DNA from 4 places in the Vreelandella sulfidaeris Esulfide1 genome. Region 3 is predicted to be linked to each of the others. Evidence: predicted binding sites of a transcription regulator. Region 3 holds the regulator's gene; each other region holds the start of a gene.
The links. The regulator FNR, encoded in region 3, switches genes on or off when oxygen is low (the NO sensors DNR and NnrR bind a similar motif). The targets are predictions, from matches to a motif close to TTGATNTANATCAA.
Positions count from the first base shown of each region.

Region 1 (4,604 bases), 1.8 Mb from region 3:
GTAGTAGAAAGGTTTCGACCAGTACAAACGGTAACTCAAAAATCTCAGCCGCGGTGGGTCCACCTGCCGTGCCTTTCATCAACACGGCGTAGGTGGCGAAGAGTGATCCGAAGATCACCAAATCGCTCATTAAGTAGACCCAAAAACCAAACAGCTTGGTGCCCGTTGCATCGTGATGCTCATGATGCACGACCGACCCTTCGTGATGTAACGTATCCGTTGCCATTAAGCTTTCACCTCCACGTAGCGTTGCTTACCTTCGCGTCCTTCAACCTCGGCAGACGGCTTGTAGGGATCGGAGTTTTTAACGCGTTGCTGGTGCGCGCGCTCGATACGCTCTACTTCTTCAGCGGAAACGTAGTAGTCGATATCGTCGTTAAACACCCGCGCCATAAAGCTGACAAAGACACCGATGGCGCCCACCCCTGCCAGCCACCAGATGTGCCATACCAAGGCAAAACCGATGATCAGCGCAAAAAAGCTGATGACAGGGCCAGCCACGGTGTTACGCGGCATATGAATATCGGTGTAAGGCGCTTCTTCCAACTCTTCGTTACTGCGCTCCTTCTGCGACCAGAAGCTGTCGATATCCCCCACTTCCGGCAAGCGTGCGAAGTTGTAGAACGGCGCGGGTGAAGACGTTGACCACTCCAAGGTACGGCCATCCCACGGGTCACCGGTCACATCAGCGTTCAGCTTGCGGTCGCGGATGCTAACCCAGAACTGGATGACGGTGCAGGCGATACCCATCATGATGATCACCGCGCCTACCCAGGCCAGAATCATCCATGGCTGCCATTCAGGGTTAGCGTAGGACTGCATGCGGCGCACGGCACCAAAGAAGGCCAGCACGTAAAGCGGCATAAAGGCGACATAGAAGCCGATAAACCAGCACCAGAATGAACGCTTGCCCCATTTCTCGCTCAACGTGAAGCCAAACGCTTTGGGGAACCAGAAAGTCAGGCCTGCCATCATGCCGAACACTACACCGCCGATAATGACGTTGTGGAAGTGAGCGATAACAAACAGGCTGTTATGCAACACAAAGTTAGCGGCTGGCACGGCCAACATGACACCGGTCATACCGCCCAGCGTAAAGGTGATAATAAAGCCCAGTGTCCAGAGTACCGGCGACGTTAGTTCCAAACTGCCGCGGAACATCGTGAACAGCCAGTTGAAGACTTTCACCCCGGTGGGAATGGCGATGATCATCGTCATAATGCCGAAGAAGGCATTAACGTTGGCGCCTGCGCCCATGGTGAAGAAGTGGTGCAGCCAGACGATAAACGACAGCAGCGTAATCGCAATCGTCGCCCATACCATGGTCATGTAACCAAACAGCCGCTTACGGGCAAAGGTCGAAATGACTTCCGAGAACACGCCGAAGGCGGGCAGAATCAGGATATAAACTTCCGGATGGCCCCATGCCCAGATGAGATTGACGTACATCATCATGTTGCCGCCAAAATCATTGGTGAAGAAGTGCATACCGAAATAGCGGTCCAGCGTTAGCAGCGCAATCGTTGCCGTCAGAATCGGGAACGAGGCGATGATCAACACGTTGGCGCACAGCGAGGTCCAGGTGAAGATCGGCATGCGGAACATGGTCATGCCTTTGGTGCGCATCTTCAGAATCGTCACGAAGAAGTTGATACCGGTGAGCGTCGTCCCTATCCCGGATATCTGTAATGCCCATATCCAGTAATCGACCCCCACCCCGGGACTGAACTCGATCCCCGATAAGGGCGCGTAAGCCAGCCAGCCGGTTTTGGCGAACTCCCCCACCACCAGCGAGATATTGACCAATATCGCGGCGACGGCAAACAGCCAGAAACTCAAGTTATTCAGGAAGGGAAAAGCGACGTCGCGGGCGCCAATTTGCAGCGGCACCACCAGGTTCATTAGGCCGATGACCATGGGCATGGCGACAAAGAAGATCATGATCACGCCGTGGGCGGTGAAGATCTGATCGTAGTGTTCGGGCGGTAAATAACCCGCGGCGCCCCCAGCGGCCATGGCCTGTTGGGTACGCATCATAATCGCATCGGAGAAGCCGCGTAGCAGCATCACCAGCGCAACGATAAAGTACATGATGCCGAGCTTTTTGTGGTCAACGGAGGTAAACCACTCGTTCCACAGCCAGCCCCACTTGCGGTAGTAGGTTAACGCGCCTAACAGCGCGATCCCCCCAATGGCCATAAAGGCCGCGACGACCATGATGATCGGTTCGTGATAGGGAATTGCCTCTAAAGTGAGTTTTCCAAACACAGCTTAACCCCCTGCTTCAACGCTAGTGGGATGGCTGCGCATGGCATGATCCTGACTAGCATGGTTGTTGGTGTGGTGACCGGATGCGGCCGCTTCTGGAGTGGCATGGGTGTTATCGCCATCGGCAGAATCAGCATGGTCGCTGCTCATTTGATGGTCGCCGTCCATTGGGTGATCGCCGTCCATCGTGTGCTCACCGCCGGTATGGAAGCTTTTCAGGATGCTTTCGTATAGCGATGGCGAAATCGCCGAGTAGTACTCAACCGGGTGCGACTCAGTGGGCTCAGCCAACGCTTCATAGCCCTCGGGGTAGGTCAGCGCTTCAGAGGCACCGCGTACGTTTTCAACCCAGTCATCAAACTCGCCAGGGGTGGTCACCTTGGCTTCAAAGGTCATGCCGGAGAAACCCGCACCACTGTAGTTGGTGGAGCGTCCAGGGTAGTTGCCGATTTCATCGGCAAGGAGATGCAGGTCGTTATCCATGCCTGCCATGGCGTAGATCTGGCTACCTAAGTGCGGAATGAAAAAGGCATTCATCACCGAGCCGGAGCTGACCCGAAAACGCACCGGGGTATCCACCGGGAAAGCCACTTCGTTCACGCTGGCGATGCCTTGTTCGGGGTAGATAAACAGCCATTTCCAATCCAGCGCGACTGCCTGAATTTCGATCGGCGCTACGTCGCTTTCCAGCGGCTTGTGCGGATCAAGGCTATGCGAGGTTTTCCAGGTCAACAGCGCAAGCACAGCGATAATTGCGCAAGGCACGATCCAGATCACGGCTTCAATCGCATTGGAGTGCGCCCAATCGGGAAGGTACTTAGCCCCGCTGTTACTACGCCGATAGCGCCAGCCAAACAGCAGCGTCATGGCAATAACAGGAATAACCACAATCAACATCAGGCCAAAGGAGGTCAGAATCAGCGTGCGCTGCTCAGCGCCAACTTGGCCTTTGGGGTCTAACAGAGCTGAACTACAGCCTGCTAGTAACAGACACAACGCAAGGAGCACTAGCGTGCCTCGCCTGCGCCATAGTGAGCGTCGTTGCATGGTGTGATCTCGTCTAAGGTTTAAAACCGGTTTCAAAACCAACGGGTTCAATAAAACACTAGCCAGCTAAATAGCAAGCTAACTATCACCCCATACTCTTCCCAAAACATGCTCATAGAGCATACGCTCAGGAACATGCGTAGTGCACTGAGCGCCATTGCTCCGGGAAAAATATGCGCCGCCAAGTGGGAATTGGCGTCGGGTCTCGCTTGCTAGATCAGCTAAGACTAAAGTATTTTCTCTTGATCGAGATCATCTAAGAAGTGGCGCATTGCCGCACCCTAGGTATTGACAGGGGTAGACAACCGGCAAAACGCTTACGCCACTGTCACCGCAGGCACACTTCGACCGTGCCCCTCCAACAGCTGCGGTGCGCCCTGATCATCGGTGACTACCACATCAAAATCGTCCAGCGAAGCGAAATAGGCCGGCCGGATCACACCAAATTTGCTGGCATCGACTACCAACAAGCGCTGCATCGCCGTGGCAATCGCAGCTTGTTTAGGTGCTACTTCGTGGAAGTGGAAGCAGCTTACTCCGCGCTCAAGGTCCACTCCCGCCGCTGAAATCAGCGCTTTATTGATACCTAACCGTTCGATAGCGGCGGTCATGTTATCGCTGCCAAACGACTGTGAGGCAGCATAAAAAAGCCCGCCCAATAGCACTAAGCGTACGTTAGGCAGTACTGCGACAGCATTAGCAACGTTGAGCGCATAGGTGACCACCGTGAGTTCTTGGAAATGACTGAGCTGACTCAACAAGGGAATGAGCGTCGAACCACAGTCAATAAACAGCGTATCGCCCTCTTCGATAAACGCGAGTGCACGCTGGCATAACCGATACTTCGCCTGATAGTGGCTGGCCTGCTGTTCGGTTAAATCGTAAATCGGCGTTACACCCGGATAGCTCGCCATGACTAAGCGACCACCCAACAGGCTAATGGCTGTCGCCTGGGTGGTGAGGTCGCGGCGAATGGTCATTTCTGAGACATCGCATAGCTCTGCGGCATCACGCAGATGAAGAGTGCCGCCACTGGCAAGCGCTTCCTGAAGTTTGGCAAGGCGCAGCGCGCTACGGCCATTCATGGTGGGCATCCTCTTGTAATACCTCGTGTTGTGATGAGCGCAATATGACCATTCAGTTGCTTCAATTTTTATTTCTATGCTGAGCGAGCAGCGTCGAGATTTCCACTGTGGCGACGCCTACTAGCGCAAATATTGATGCTTACGATAGACATATGACATTTAAATAGCGTTGATGTGACAATGCTTGCAAATCAACGTTAGAAA
Region 1 covers NZ_CM133364.1:908,927-913,530, reverse strand. The annotation lists gene cyoC (cytochrome o ubiquinol oxidase subunit III) at 1-226, opposite strand, end outside; gene cyoB (cytochrome o ubiquinol oxidase subunit I) at 226-2,268, opposite strand; gene cyoA (ubiquinol oxidase subunit II) at 2,272-3,315, opposite strand; gene ACW44H_RS04220 (DeoR/GlpR family DNA-binding transcription regulator) at 3,633-4,400, opposite strand.
Region 1: cyoA (ubiquinol oxidase subunit II) is a predicted target of FNR. The motif match lies at 3,558-3,571, and genes of this name have one in related genera.

Region 2 (4,604 bases), 780 kb from region 3:
GTACTGTTCGGCGAAGGCGGTGGTGGCTTCTCCCAAGCATCACAGACCCTAAATGAGGTCGATCCCACGCTGCTATCCTGGACGTCGGGGCTCACCTTTATCGGCTGGCTGTCTGCGGTTACCTGGGGGTTAGGCTATTTTGGGCAGCCACATATCATTGTGCGCTTCATGGCCATCCGGTCACAAAAGGATGTTCCGATTGCCCGTAACATTGGCATGGGCTGGATGCTTATTTCCCTTATTGGTGCCGTTTCTCTGGGTATATTTGGTCGGGCCTATGCCATCCGTAATGGGTTGGATGTCGAGGATCCGGAAACCATCTTTATTATCCTAGCGAATCTGTTATTCCATCCGCTGGTCACTGGCTTTCTCTATGCTGCCCTGCTTGCTGCGGTCATGAGTACTATTTCCAGTCAGTTGCTGGTGGCATCATCATCGCTGACAGAAGACATCTATCGCCTGTTCTTCCACAAGAATGCAACCGAGCAACAGAGTGTGGCCGTAGGCCGTGTCTGCGTCGTGCTTGTGGGTATTGTGGCCGCCATTATTGCCTCTGATGAAGACTCCCAGGTATTGGGCTTAGTCAGTAATGCTTGGGCAGGCTTTGGTGCTGCGTTTGGTCCGCTGATTATCTTGTCACTGATGTGGTCACGTACCAATGGCGCCGGCGCTATCGCAGGTATGGTGGTAGGTGCCGCTACCGTCATGATCTGGATTGCCTTGGGTTGGAACGGTGAATTCATGGGTGGCCCTGGCGTGTACGAAATCATTCCTGGCTTCATCGCTTCTATGATTGCCATCATAGCCGTCAGCAGTATGACTGCCGATGCTGGTGAGTATCAGCACATCACCCGCTAATCAATAAGTGGGTTATGAGGCCTTCCCGTGTCAGGTACACCGATCTTGGGAAGGTCCATGCATTACAGCTCTTCTGAGCTGTATGCGATCGGGCCACCTTCGGGTGGCCTTTTTCATGGCCTCAGATCATTCTGTTAACAGCGAATCTGGCGCGAAGACAGCCAACCCTTGCCCTAGATCAATAATCCGTTGTCCCCTCTTCATTAGACTCTTAAACATCATGAAGTGGCTCATCAGTAGCCGCTTAGCAACGCCACTAGGAGTCAACTCATGCGTAAAGCCGCCCTTTCCACCTTACTCGTTTCCAGTATTGCCACTGCGGCATTGATGACCAGCAGCCAAGCATTCGCCTACGGCGCTGGCGACTTTTTCACCCGCGTTGGCGTTGCCAAAGTCGCCCCCACCAGCGACAACGGTTCACTGGCCAACGGTGCGCTATCAGTGGATGTTCAGGATGAAACCAATTTCGCGTTCACCTTGGGCTATCGCTTCCACGATAAAGTCGGCGTGGAACTGCTGGCAGCCCTGCCATTTGAACACGACATCCATTTAAACGGCGATAACCTTGCTTCCACCAAGCACTTACCGCCTACTTTAACGCTGCAGTACTACCCGCTGGGTGGCACGCAAGCTCGCGTACAGCCCTATATCGGCGCCGGTATTAACTACACGCACTTCTCCGATGAAGAACTGGCGATTGGTGATTTAGACCTTGATGACTCTTGGGGCGCCGCAGGCCAAGTAGGTGTCGATCTTCTGATTGATGATCATTGGGCGTTAAACGCTGCAGCTTGGTACATCGACATCGATACCGATGTCAAAGTGGGCGGCACAGATGCTGGCACCGTTGAGATCGACCCAGTCGTTGTGATGGCGGGCCTCAGCTACCGCTTCTAAGCCGCCTGTAGAACCGTTATTACGTATGCCACCTTATAAAGCCTGCCTTGCGGCGGGCTTTGTGCTTTCAATGACATGCCTCTTTAACAACCGCTCAGTTTTCTGTGACTAACTGGTCCACTTTCTCAACGGCCCGAACAACAAGCAGTTGGTGATGGGCGGGTGTTTTTTCCTGCTGCAAATAGGCCGCTACGGCGGGAGCAACCTCGCACTTGGCCGGCATGGCAGCCCGTGCATCAATTAATGCGTTCAAGCGAGCAATAAACACAAAGCGTATCCATTGAGGCAGCGTCATCGTATCGATGCAAAACGGCTGCTGGCTAGCAAATGCATCTGCATCCGGTGTCGGCATGCGCCATAAATTGGCGGCTTTCATCGACGCCTCAAGCTCAAGTAGCGCTGTCTGCAGCGGCTGATAAGTATCCATAAACACCTTAAAAAATGAAAAATTCTGTTGCCTGGTTATTATCCCCATTCAGTGCACGGCTTGCCAATTGAGATCGCCTGAAAAAAGTTATCCATAGACTCACAGAAAACCTGCACGAGCCTGTGGATAAACTATGGAAAGGTTTCGCCAGCCTTGCTCCCATGCGGCTTGCGTCCAGTTGTTTAATTTTTAACCGCACTGTCATTAACGGCAGGCATTAGCGCAATGTTTATCAATCACTGCGGCTGACAGTGACACATCATCAAGGTAGAGTGCAGGCTTGCAACGCGGAAGGATGTCATGCAACCGATTCAAACCCTTGATGAGTTTTTTACCCGCAGCGGTGCCGAGATCTCTCTCTATCATATGGGCCGGCACGTCGTTACTTGCCCGCGGGCGTCACTTGCTGCCTTTGAACGTGGCGAGATGGCTTGGCCAGAGCCTTGGCAAGGTCAAGCTCGTTTAGCCATTCTGTTTCAACTGGGCGATATGCCTGAACCTGCCATTTGGTTTCTAGCCCTGCCATTGGATGAACAGGGCATGCTTTCCCCTGCTCAGCGTGATGCGTTTTTAAATCGTCTTTTGGAAACGTTAGGCCGAGCTGTTTCTCAGGTAGGCCGTGAAGAAACAGCGGACGTGGACCATTTAATGAAGGATAATCCACTCGCCTTCACGCCAAATGTCACCTTTCAAGCTATGTTAAATGCGCGCGCTAACCATGATAGAGGGTTATCTGCCAGCCAGCATTTTGAACCAGTGGACGCGTACCTTAGCGGTCAACAAGCGATTGACTGGCAGGCGTTGGGATTACAAGGGATTGCCGATTACGTCGTAAGGATGGAAACACGTGACGCTGAATCACTAGCGCTGCGACTATCGACGTTGCCTACCGCCGTTATCCACTCTGTGTGTTACTGTTTAGAGCATCAGCCACTGCCAGCGGCACTCGTTGCCGCGCTGCATGATTGCGGCGAGTCCGCCGCACAAACGGGCGACATGGAGACTTTATGCGCCTGCCTGCGTGGAGTGGGAAATACAAAGGGTTCAGCGGTGGGCAATTGGTACACGGCTTTACTCAACGACACAGCAGCCTGTGGTCCTGATGTACTAGCAGCCATCGCGGGGCGCGGCTGGCAACATCTTGAAGATGCTCAGCGTTTACCACTTTTTCTGCAACGCTTGGCCGAAGATGCGCACAGCGACTTTGCCGCCGTAGTGCGTGACCTTGCTCTTATCCCACGGTTGCGCTTACCGGTCATGATGGCACTGCGGGATGCACCGACTGATTCTCCTATTCAACGCCGTTTAAACTTGATGCTGTCGCAGAGAAAGGCATGATCTGATGTTGCCACTTTTAATGACAAGGAGTGAGCCGTGAAGGAATTACCCTATCAGGCCAAGGCGGTCATTGGCCGCCGTGAGATGGTGACGTTACCTGAGCTAGGGCTTCACCTGTGCTGTAAAGCAGACACTGGCGCGCGGACGTCTGCGTTGCATGCAGAAGAGCTAGAGACGCATGAAGATGAACATGGTCAGCTGTGGGTCAGTTTTATAACCCACAGTGGCGGGCCAACAACACCGGCCCACCGATACAGTTTGCACTTGCATGATCGACGCCGAGTCACCAGTTCCAACGGCCATAGTGAGTGGCGCTATGTTATACGCACCCCTATGCAAATGGGCGATTTGAATTTTCCGGTTGAACTGACCCTGACTGACCGCAGCAACATGCGCCACCCCATGCTACTAGGACGTCGTGCCATGCGTCGCCTGCTAGTTGCACCCGGTGCTGCATTTTTGCACGGTGAGCCATAATCCTTTTATTAGTCGCCTTACTATAGGCTCGGAGTCTCTTTACATGCATATCGCTCTGCTCTCACGCAATCGCAACTTGTACTCTACCCGCCGCTTAATTGAAGCCGCAGAGCAACGTGGGCATACCGCTCGTGTAGTGGATACGCTGCGCTGCTATATGAGCATTACCTCGCATCACCCCTCAATCCATTATAAAGGCGAAGAGATTGAGCCTTTTGATGCAGTGATCCCGCGAATTGGTGCTTCGGTCACCTTTTACGGCTGCGCGGTGCTGCGCCAGTTTGAAATGATGGGTACCTACGTTATCAACGACAACGTTTCTATTACCCGCTCACGGGACAAGCTGCGTTCACTGCAGCTATTATCGCGCAAAGGGCTGGGACTACCGATTACCGGCTTTGCGCACTCACCTGATGATATTCCCGACCTGATCACTATGGTTAAAGGCGCCCCGCTGGTGATCAAGCTGCTTGAAGGTACCCAGGGAATTGGCGTGGTATTGGCGGAAACCAACCAGGCCGCTGAATCCGTCATCCAAGCATTCATGGGAATGAAAGCCAATATCATGGTGCAGGAGTACATCAAAGAGGCGCGCGGTGCTGACATC
Region 2 covers NZ_CM133364.1:2,527,859-2,532,462, forward strand. The annotation lists gene putP (sodium/proline symporter PutP) at 1-858, shown strand, start outside; gene ACW44H_RS11845 (OmpW/AlkL family protein) at 1,129-1,755, shown strand; gene ACW44H_RS11850 (YqcC family protein) at 1,850-2,182, opposite strand; gene ACW44H_RS11855 (DUF3549 family protein) at 2,483-3,520, shown strand; gene ACW44H_RS11860 (ATP-dependent zinc protease family protein) at 3,557-3,997, shown strand; gene rimK (30S ribosomal protein S6--L-glutamate ligase) at 4,041-4,604, shown strand, end outside.
Region 2: ACW44H_RS11845 (OmpW/AlkL family protein) is a predicted target of FNR. The motif match lies at 1,027-1,040, and genes of this name have one in related genera.

Region 3 (4,604 bases):
TGAATTTAACAAGTTGCAAAAGCGCCTGCGCCGAGAAGTGGGCAATGCGATTATTGATTACCAAATGATCAATGAAGGCGATCGCGTCATGGTATGCCTCTCCGGTGGTAAAGACAGCTACACGATGCTGGAGATTTTGCGCAACTTGCAGCGCAATGCACCGATCAACTTTTCACTGGTGGCGGTCAATTTAGACCAAAAGCAGCCGGGATTTCCCGAGCACGTGCTGCCTAGTTATCTGGATAAGCAGGGCGTTGAATATCATATTGTCGAACGTGATACCTACTCGGTAGTAAAGGAGAAAACCCCAGAAGGCAAAACCACCTGTGCGCTCTGTTCACGCCTGCGGCGCGGCTCGCTGTATGGCTTTGCAGAAGAGATTGGCGCCAATAAAATTGCTCTTGGTCACCACCGCGAAGATATTCTTGAAACGTTGTTTCTCAATATGTTCTTTGGGGGCAACCTGAAAGCGATGCCGCCCAAGCTGCTCTCCGATGATGGCAAGAATATCGTTATTCGGCCTTTGGCTTATTGTAAAGAGGCGGATATTGCTGAGTTTTCTCGGTTGATGGAATTCCCGATTATTCCCTGCAATCTTTGTGGTTCCCAGCCTAATATGCAGCGCCAAGTAGTCAAAGAGATGCTCGCTGAATGGGATAAAAAATTCCCCGGCCGCCTGGAAAGCATGTTTAAAGCCGTCACCAATATCGCGCCTTCCCAACTGGCAGACCGCAATCTGTTCGATTTTGCAGGTTTAGAGGCCAAGCAGGCAGAGTTACTGGCCGGGCGAATCCAGGCGTTTAACGTCAGCTAACCGTTTGCTGCTCTTCTTCGGCGAGAGTTATCAAACGCTGCATGTCCAGAATGTTAACCTCTCGCCCCGAAACCGCCACTACATTCTGCTGCTGAAGGCGGCTTAAGATGCGGCTGACCGTTTCCACCGCCAGCCCTAGGTAGTTGCCGATATCGGCTCTGGGCATTGAAAGGCGAAAGCTGTAAGGCGAGTAACCCCGCCGACGAAAACGATCTGAAAGCGTAATCAAAAAGCTTGCCAGCCGCTGGTCAGCGGTTTTACGTGATAACAGGCGCATCATGCGCCGGTCGTCGCGTAATTCTTTGCTCATGCTGCGATACAGCTGGCCACGTAGTTCGGGCAACTCTTCTGACAGTAAATCCAGGCGATCAAAGGGGATTTCGCAAACCGTGGTCGTTTCCAGGGCGATTACGCTCCCGGGATATTGCTCTTCATCAATCCCATCTAGCCCGACCAATTCACTAGGTAGATAGAAATTGGTCAGTTGCTCGCTGCCGTTCCCTTCTGATGTGACTTGTTTCAGGCTGCCTGAACGTACCGCGTAAACACTGGTAAAGGCATCTCCCTGGCGAAACAGTAGCGCGCCTTTTTTCAGCGGCGCACGGCGGCGAATAATGGCATCGAACTGTCCCATGTCGTCCAGTTCAAGGGCAAGCGGCAAGCACAGTGAACTCAAGCTGCAGGTTTGGCAGCGAGCTTCGTGGAGTAGCGAGCGTCTGGGGCTCATGGATTCCAGCATGCGTTGCTCCTTGAGTGAGTGCCGCTTATCGATTAGAAAAACCTTACTTATTATAATAGCTTTGGCATGCCTGCTTAAAGATTATTAAACAATCTTTGAGTAGCCTTGGCCCGTTTGCTGCGGCAGGTGAGCATCAAACGCCATCGCTATATGGCGAATTAGCAGTCGGCCAATGGGGGTAGCGCTTAGTTGATCGCCGCTTCGCGTTAGCAGACCATCTTGCTCGGCGCTTTGCAGATGTTCAAGTGCTGGCGCAAAGTAGCGCGGAGCATCAATGTTCCAGCGTTGACTAACCGTGGCCAAATCAATACGCATATCGCACATCAGCCGCTCAATCACGTCTCGCCGGATCAGGTCGTCATCACTTAAGCGTATGCCGCGCACTGTGGCAAGCTGCCCCTGATCCAGCGACGCTTCGTAGCGTGTCAGATCGCTAGGATTTTGCGCATAGATATCATCAATGCGAGAAATAGCCGAAACGCCAAGGCCAATCAAGTCACACTGAGCATGGCTGGAGTAGCCCTGGAAGTTGCGCTGTAGCGAGCCTTCACGCTGGGCAATGGCTAAGCTGTCGTCAGGACGGGCAAAGTGATCCATACCTATATGTACATAACCCGCCGCGGTGAGCATTTCAATAGTGGTACGAAGAATCGCCAGCTTCTCTTCGCCGCCTGGCAAGTCATCGACATTAATGCGCCGCTGAGGGGGGAAGCGATCAGGCATATGGGCGTAATTAAACACAGAAAGCCGTGCGGGGTTCAGCTCAATTACCTGGCGCAAGGTGTCAGCAAAGCTCTTTTCAGTTTGAAACGGCAGGCCATAAATCAAATCAAGATTCAAAGACCTAAAACCCAATCGATGCGCTTCATCCATCAGCGTTTCGGTGAGTATTCTAGGCTGAATGCGGTTAATGGCCTTCTGCACCAGCGGGTTTAAATCTTGCACGCCCAGACTGATGCGATTAAAGCCGAGTGACTCAAGATGGCGCAGCGTGAACACATCCGCTTCGCGAGGATCTATTTCAATCGCGTAATCGCGATTTGGAGATGACGAAAGCCCAAAACGCGCATCCAAACGATCAATCAGATCGCCCATCTGATTCAAACTGAGAAATGTGGGTGTACCGCCTCCCCAATGTAACTGCTCAACCGGCCTTGTGGTATCTAAGTGGCGGGCGGTCAGTACCATTTCGCGGTCGAGTCGGGCTAAGTAGGGTTCAGCCAGAGCGGTATTCTTGGTGGCGATTTTATTACAGGCGCAGTAGAAGCAGATTTTTCGGCAGAAAGGGATGTGCACATACAGCGAGAGTGAACGCTTGCTGGTATTGCTGCGCTCTAGCGCCTGGGTCAAATCACTAGGGGTAAATTGGTTATGAAACGACAGTGCCGTGGGGTAGGAGGTGTAGCGCGGGCCGCTGGTATCGTAGCGGCGTAGTAAAGCTTCATCCCAACCTGTCTGCCCGGTGGCTGGCCTGGCCTTGGTTGAAGTGATCATAGAAGAAGCCGCAAAGGCATGAACGGGCATGAAGTGTCGCTCCGGCGTTAAAAGTGGCGTTAAAACTTTAATGCCAGCCTAACTCGCCGATACGCACTAAACGTTGAGCCATATCATGTTAGTGAAGATTATGTGTTGTGAGGGTCCAAAGCTGCCAAAGCGCAAAGGTGATAATGGTTAACGCGGCTACGCTGCGTGTTGCAGGGTGACGTATGAGATGGCTTAACTGGCGCGCAGCAAGTCCAGTCGCTAATAACGCGGGCAATGTACCAAGCCCAAAGGCGCCCATTAGCAGTGCCCCTTGCAATGGGTCGGCAATCGCTAAACTCCAGGCCAGCATGGAGTAAACCAGCCCGCAGGGCAGCCAGCCCCACACGGCACCCAGCGCGAAGGCTTGGGGAAGGTGCACAACGGGCATTAAGCGCCGCCCTATAGGCTCAAGAAAGCGCCATAGGCGGCGGCCAACGGCTTCGATTTTGAGCAGCCCCTTCCACCAGTTGGCAATATACAGCGCCATTAAGATGAGCATCAGCGCGGCAAAAACCTGGAGTAATAACCTAGCGGTAGCTGAAAGAGAAAACAGCGTGCCTAGTAGCGCAACCAGCGCACCTGCGCTCATATAGCTAGTGATACGACCGGCGTTATAGCTGAGCAACAGGCCGCCCAACCGTGCCGGATGACGCATGCTGGGAGGCACCGCGAAGGTGAGTGCGCTCATAATACCGCCGCACATGCCAATGCAGTGAGCGCCGCCCATCAAGCCAAATACAAACGCCGCTAATAGCGGCGGCAGATCAAGGCCCGTTGGGTTCATAATCGGGGCTCTTGGTCGTCGGGTGGGGGCGCATCTGAAGGTGCAACAGGCTTGTTCTTGGCTTGCTGCCGCTGGCGACGCTGTTCGGGGCTGAGGTCGTTCTCATCCTCATCAAACAAAATACGGTGCGCGGGCCCTTCCAGGTCGTCGAACTGATCATTTTTAACCGCCCAGAAAAATGCCCAGACGGCGAGGCCGAGTAAAATCAGTGAGAGCGGAATGAGTAGATACAGAATCGTCATGCAGTTACCGGGTTTGAAGCGCTAAGCGAAGTAGCGGGTTGGGCGCGCCAGCGTGATAGCCGCAGGGCATTACCGACCACCACGAGCGAACTTAGCGACATGCCAATGGCGGCTAGCCAGGGAGGCACTAACCCCATTGCTGCCAGCGGTAGTGCCGAAAAGTTATAGCACACAGACCAGATCATATTTTGGCGCATGATACGCCGGGTAGCGCGGGAAATCTCGATAGCTTCAAAAATCCGCATCAGACGCGGACTAAGCAATATCGCATCGGCACGAGTACGGGCCAAGTCCGTTGCGCCATTCATAGCAATCGCTACATCGGCACCGGCCAAGACCGGCACATCGTTGATACCATCACCAACCATGAGTACGGTTTCGCCGGCAGCTTGAAGCTCTTTCAGCCGAGCTAACTTACCCTCCGGGCTGGTGCCTGAATGCCAGGTTGCAATACCAAGTTGGCTGGCCAGGCTTTCGACGGCGTCTTCCGTATCGCCGGAA
Region 3 covers NZ_CM133364.1:3,311,559-3,316,162, reverse strand. The annotation lists gene ttcA (tRNA 2-thiocytidine(32) synthetase TtcA) at 1-814, shown strand, start outside; gene fnr (fumarate/nitrate reduction transcriptional regulator Fnr) at 807-1,553, opposite strand; gene hemN (oxygen-independent coproporphyrinogen III oxidase) at 1,638-3,077, opposite strand; gene ACW44H_RS15455 (sulfite exporter TauE/SafE family protein) at 3,166-3,861, opposite strand; gene ccoS (cbb3-type cytochrome oxidase assembly protein CcoS) at 3,858-4,103, opposite strand; gene ACW44H_RS15445 (heavy metal translocating P-type ATPase) at 4,100-4,604, opposite strand, start outside.

Region 4 (4,604 bases), 430 kb from region 3:
CTCGGCATGGGCATCGCCTTGATAAAAGACCTGGCTGTGCTTGAGGTAATTAACATCGTCGCGCTTCTGCATGCCTTCATCCAAGCGCTGATGAGCACCGCGGGATTCACGCCGCTCCAGTGCACTTAAGCAAGAAGCTTCGGCAATATCCAGGCCACACTCAAGCTCCAGGCACTCCAGTAGCTCGGTGTTGAAGATCTTGCTGGTATCGTTTACGCGAACCTTGTTAAAGCGCGCACGCAGTTGACGCATGGTATCAAGCGATTCCTGCATGCCCTTTTCAGTGCGATAAATACCGCAGCCGCTCTCCATGGCCTGCACCATGGCGTGCTTGAGTTCTACCCAGTTCTCCCCACTGCCGGTTCCGTCACAGAGTCGCAGTAGTTTGGCTTGCTGACGATCACCCTGGGCTTCCAGCAAGTGCATATCGGCCCACTCGGTTTGCGCTGCACGTTGACTTGCTTGCTCGCCGGCCAAGCGGCCAAAGACCAGTAGCTCGGTAAGCGAGTTGGAACCCAGCCGGTTGGCCCCATGTAAACCGACGGAGGCGCACTCCCCAGCGGCGTATAGCCCGGCAATCGAGGTTTCGCACTGAGGGTCGGTTTCGATCCCGCCCATGGTGTAGTGAACCGCTGGGCGAATGGGAATCGGCTCTTTCACCGGATCAACGTTGATATAGGCTTTGGCCAGCTCGCAGATAAACGGCAAACGCTCTAAGATATATTTCTCACCCAGGTGACGCAGGTCGAGATAGACCACGTCGCTGTCGCCAAACTTGCCGGTGCGGCCCGCCTGCTGTTCCTGCCAAAAGGCCTGGGAAAGTTTGTCCCGAGGCCCCAGCTCCATGTACTTGTTTTCCGGCTTACCCAATGGTGTTTCCGGGCCTAGGCCATAATCCTGCAGATAGCGATAGCCATCTTTATTGAGCAAAATGCCCCCTTCGCCCCGGCACGCTTCGGTAATCAAAATACCGGAACCAGGCAGGCCTGTGGGGTGGTATTGCACAAATTCCATATCCCGCAGTGCCACGCCGTGACGGTAGGCCATCGCCATGCCGTCGCCGGTGACAATACCCGCGTTGGTATTGAAGCGGAACAGGCGCCCTGCGCCGCCGGTAGCAAGAATCACCGCTTTAGCGCGCAGCAAGGTCAATTCACCGGTGGCGATTTGCAGGGCTATCACGCCGATGACAGCCCCTTCATGAACGGCCAAGTCGACTACGAAGTACTCATCAAAACGCTCGATCTCAGGGTATTTCAGCGAAGTTTGAAACAGCGTATGCAGCATATGGAAGCCGGTTTTATCGGCCGCGAACCAAGTGCGGGCGGTTTTCATACCGCCAAAGCGGCGCACCTGCACTTGGCCATCGTCTTTACGGCTCCAGGGGCAACCCCAGCGCTCCATCTGTACCAGCTCTTGATAAGCGTGGTGGACAAAGTAATCAACGACGCCTTGTTCAACCAACCAATCCCCGCCTGACACAGTGTCGTCAAAGTGGGCCTGATGGGAATCCTCGGCACTGGTGACGGCGGCGGCGGCCACGGTATGAGAGCGCATGGGGTATACCTTGGAGAGCAGTGCAATACGCTGGGGAGTACCTTGCTCCTTAGCCTGCTCGGCCGCGCCAATGGCAGCGCGTAGGCCTGCCCCTCCTCCACCCACAATAACGATATCGAAATCTCGCTGTTGCATGACGCTTCCTTCCGTTAGTCAGGTCGTAATGGCGATACGCTGCGGCGCCTTCTTCTTTTCAAATTACCATACCCCTAGCAGGCCGCGATTATTACTCGAAAGGAGTATTGACGTACGTCAAGGAAGGCGAAAATTAAGTTATCGTTGCTTTTACCTTAATGCCACACCGCTTACTCTTCAGGGCAATTACTGCCAGGCAGATAGCTGCCCACCAAGCGACAAAAGTAAATACGCTAAACACTGAAGAGAGGTGCCGCATGACTACCAATGCCCAACCCTCACCGCGATGGAAACTGCTAGCGCCGTTAGCAGTCGCTATTATTGTCGCGCTGATCCCCACTCCACCGGGGCTTGCGCCCCATGCGTGGTACTTCTTCGCCATTTTTCTCGGCTGTGTCGTTGGCTTGATTCTCGAACCCTTGCCCGGTGCGGTGGTGGGGCTGGTCGGCGTTACGCTGGTGGCACTGCTTTCGCGGTGGGTGCTGTTCTCTCCGGAGCAACTGGCAACTGACGGCTTTAATGCCGCCAACCAAGCATTCTCATGGGCCGTGTCGGGCTTTACCAACTCCACCGTCTGGCTAATTTTTGGCGCCTTTATGTTTGCCCTGGGCTATGAAAAGACCGGCTTGGGCAGGCGAATATCACTCTGGCTGGTCAAGGCAATGGGTAAACGCACCTTAACCCTGGGCTACGCGGTAATGATTGCCGATGGCATTCTGGCGCCCTTTACGCCCTCTAATACGGCGCGTAGTGCGGGTACCATCTACCCGGTAATTCGTAACCTGCCACCGCTTTACGACTCCCACCCTAATGATCCCAGCATGAAGCGCATGGGCAGTTTTCTTATGTGGACAGCGCTCGCATCTACCTGTGTGACAAGCTCACTATTTTTAACCGCGCTGGCACCCAACCTATTGGCTATCGCACTAACTGAAAGCACCACCGGTATTCGTATCAACTGGGGGCAGTGGTTCATGGCCGTCGTGCCGGTGGGCATTCTGCTGCTTTTACTGGTGCCGCTACTGAGTTATTGGTTATGCGCCCCCGAGGTGAAAGCGGGTAATGAAATTTCCGATTGGGCTGGAAAGGAGTTAACCAAGCTGGGAGCACTGACCCGTAATGAAATAATACTGGTCATGATGGTGGTCACTGCCCTATTGCTATGGATTTTTGCGGGCAGTGTTATCTCTGGGTCACTGGTGGGTTTATTGGTCATCTGCGGGATGCTGTTAGTGGGCATCGTGAGTTGGAAGGATATTCTCGATAACCATGCCGCCTGGAATACCTTTGTATGGTTTGCCACCTTGGTAGCACTCGCAGGTGGGCTGAGCCTAGTGGGTTTCGTTAATTGGTTTGGCAATGTGGTCGGCGGGCAGATCAGCCACTTCGACCCGCTGATGGCCATGGTGGCACTGGTGGCCATCTTCTATCTACTGCACTATTTCTTCGCCAGCGTGACAGCGCACGTTACCGCCCTGCTGCCGGTGATTCTGGCAGCGGCATCGGGGATTGCCGGGTTGGATATGCAGATGTTTGTTCTGCTGCTACTTCCCACGCTGGGCTTTATGGGCATTCTCACCCCCTACGGCACGGGCCCAAGCCCCGTCTACTACGGCAGTGGCTATCTACCCAGCACACTCTTCTGGCGGCTAGGAGCAATCTTCGGGTTGCTATTTCTAGTGGCTTGGCTGGTGATCGGCCTACCCTGGTTAATGGTGATTAGCTGACCACTGGTTTAGCCAAACGTTTGATACCAAGCGTTGATCTGTTGTGAGATTTCACCAGGCTGTTCAGCATGAAGGTTGTGCCCCCCGTCTAGCGTGATCTGGTGCAGGCGGGGGGCCATCGTTTTTAGACGAGAAGCCAGCGTGTGGAACTTGGCATCCCGCAGACCCGAAAAATAGCTGACCGGTAGCGACGTATTTGCCAGCCACGCCCATTGCGATGGCTGCTTGCCGAGTGACGTTGCACGCAGCATATTCGCGACAGCTGCCCCATGATTAGCAAGACGGCGTTGAACCTGCCGACGACGCTGGGCCTCGGTTAGGTCGGAAAACACCGGTTGTTGGTACCAGTCAGTCAGTACCCCCTCCATTGGTTCCTGCTCGAAACGTGTTGCCCAGCGTTCATCGTGGGCAATCCGGGCGGGTCGCTCGCTGGCAGCTAGCCCTGGATGAGCGCTTTCCAACCAGAGGGCGGCAAGACCTAATGGCTGACGGCTAGCATGGTAAAGCGCCAAGCGCCCGCCCAGGGAGTAGCCCAGCAGGCAGTAGCGGCGAATACCGTGAGCCACCAATGTGTCAGTAAGCCAATAGTGAAACGCCTCAAAAGAGGCTGTCTGGACGCGGTGATTTTCGCCATGCCCAGGCAAGTCCAACGCTAAGCAATCAACGCCTTCCAAGCCATCACTCACCCCCGCCCAATCGTGGCGATCGCCCAGCAGGCCGTGCAGCATGACCAGGGTTGGCTTGGATCCCTTTTGCTTAAATTCGTCGCTCACCCTCTTCCTCCCGAAGTGCGGCTCCTAGCGCTGTCAGATCATCGGCGACCTGCTGATGGGGTACGTTAACCTCGATCAACGTAACGCCCACCGTTAGAGCTTGGCTATAGGCTGTCGCAAAGGCGTCCAGTGACGCTGGCGCAACGTAGCCAAGCCCAAACATCTGCGCCGCATGCTCGAAGCTCAAGCCGTGAGGCTGTCGATAATAGCGCTCCAGCAGATCACCCTCTTTAGGCACTGGCAGCATATGGAAAATACTGCCGCCATCGTTATTGAGGATAACCACCACCAGTGGCTGGGTGGCTTGTTTCAGCAACGCCAGGCTATTGAGGTCATGTAACGCGCTGGTATCTCCCAGCAAAATAGTAGTGGGCTCTTGGCGAGTGCAGCTAATGCCATAGCCAGTGGCAAT
Region 4 covers NZ_CM133364.1:3,739,845-3,744,448, forward strand. The annotation lists gene frdA (fumarate reductase (quinol) flavoprotein subunit) at 1-1,692, opposite strand, end outside; gene ACW44H_RS17400 (anion permease) at 1,950-3,419, shown strand; gene menH (2-succinyl-6-hydroxy-2,4-cyclohexadiene-1-carboxylate synthase) at 3,428-4,192, opposite strand; gene menD (2-succinyl-5-enolpyruvyl-6-hydroxy-3-cyclohexene-1-carboxylic-acid synthase) at 4,176-4,604, opposite strand, start outside.
Region 4: frdA (fumarate reductase (quinol) flavoprotein subunit) is a predicted target of FNR. The motif match lies at 1,800-1,813, and genes of this name have one in related genera.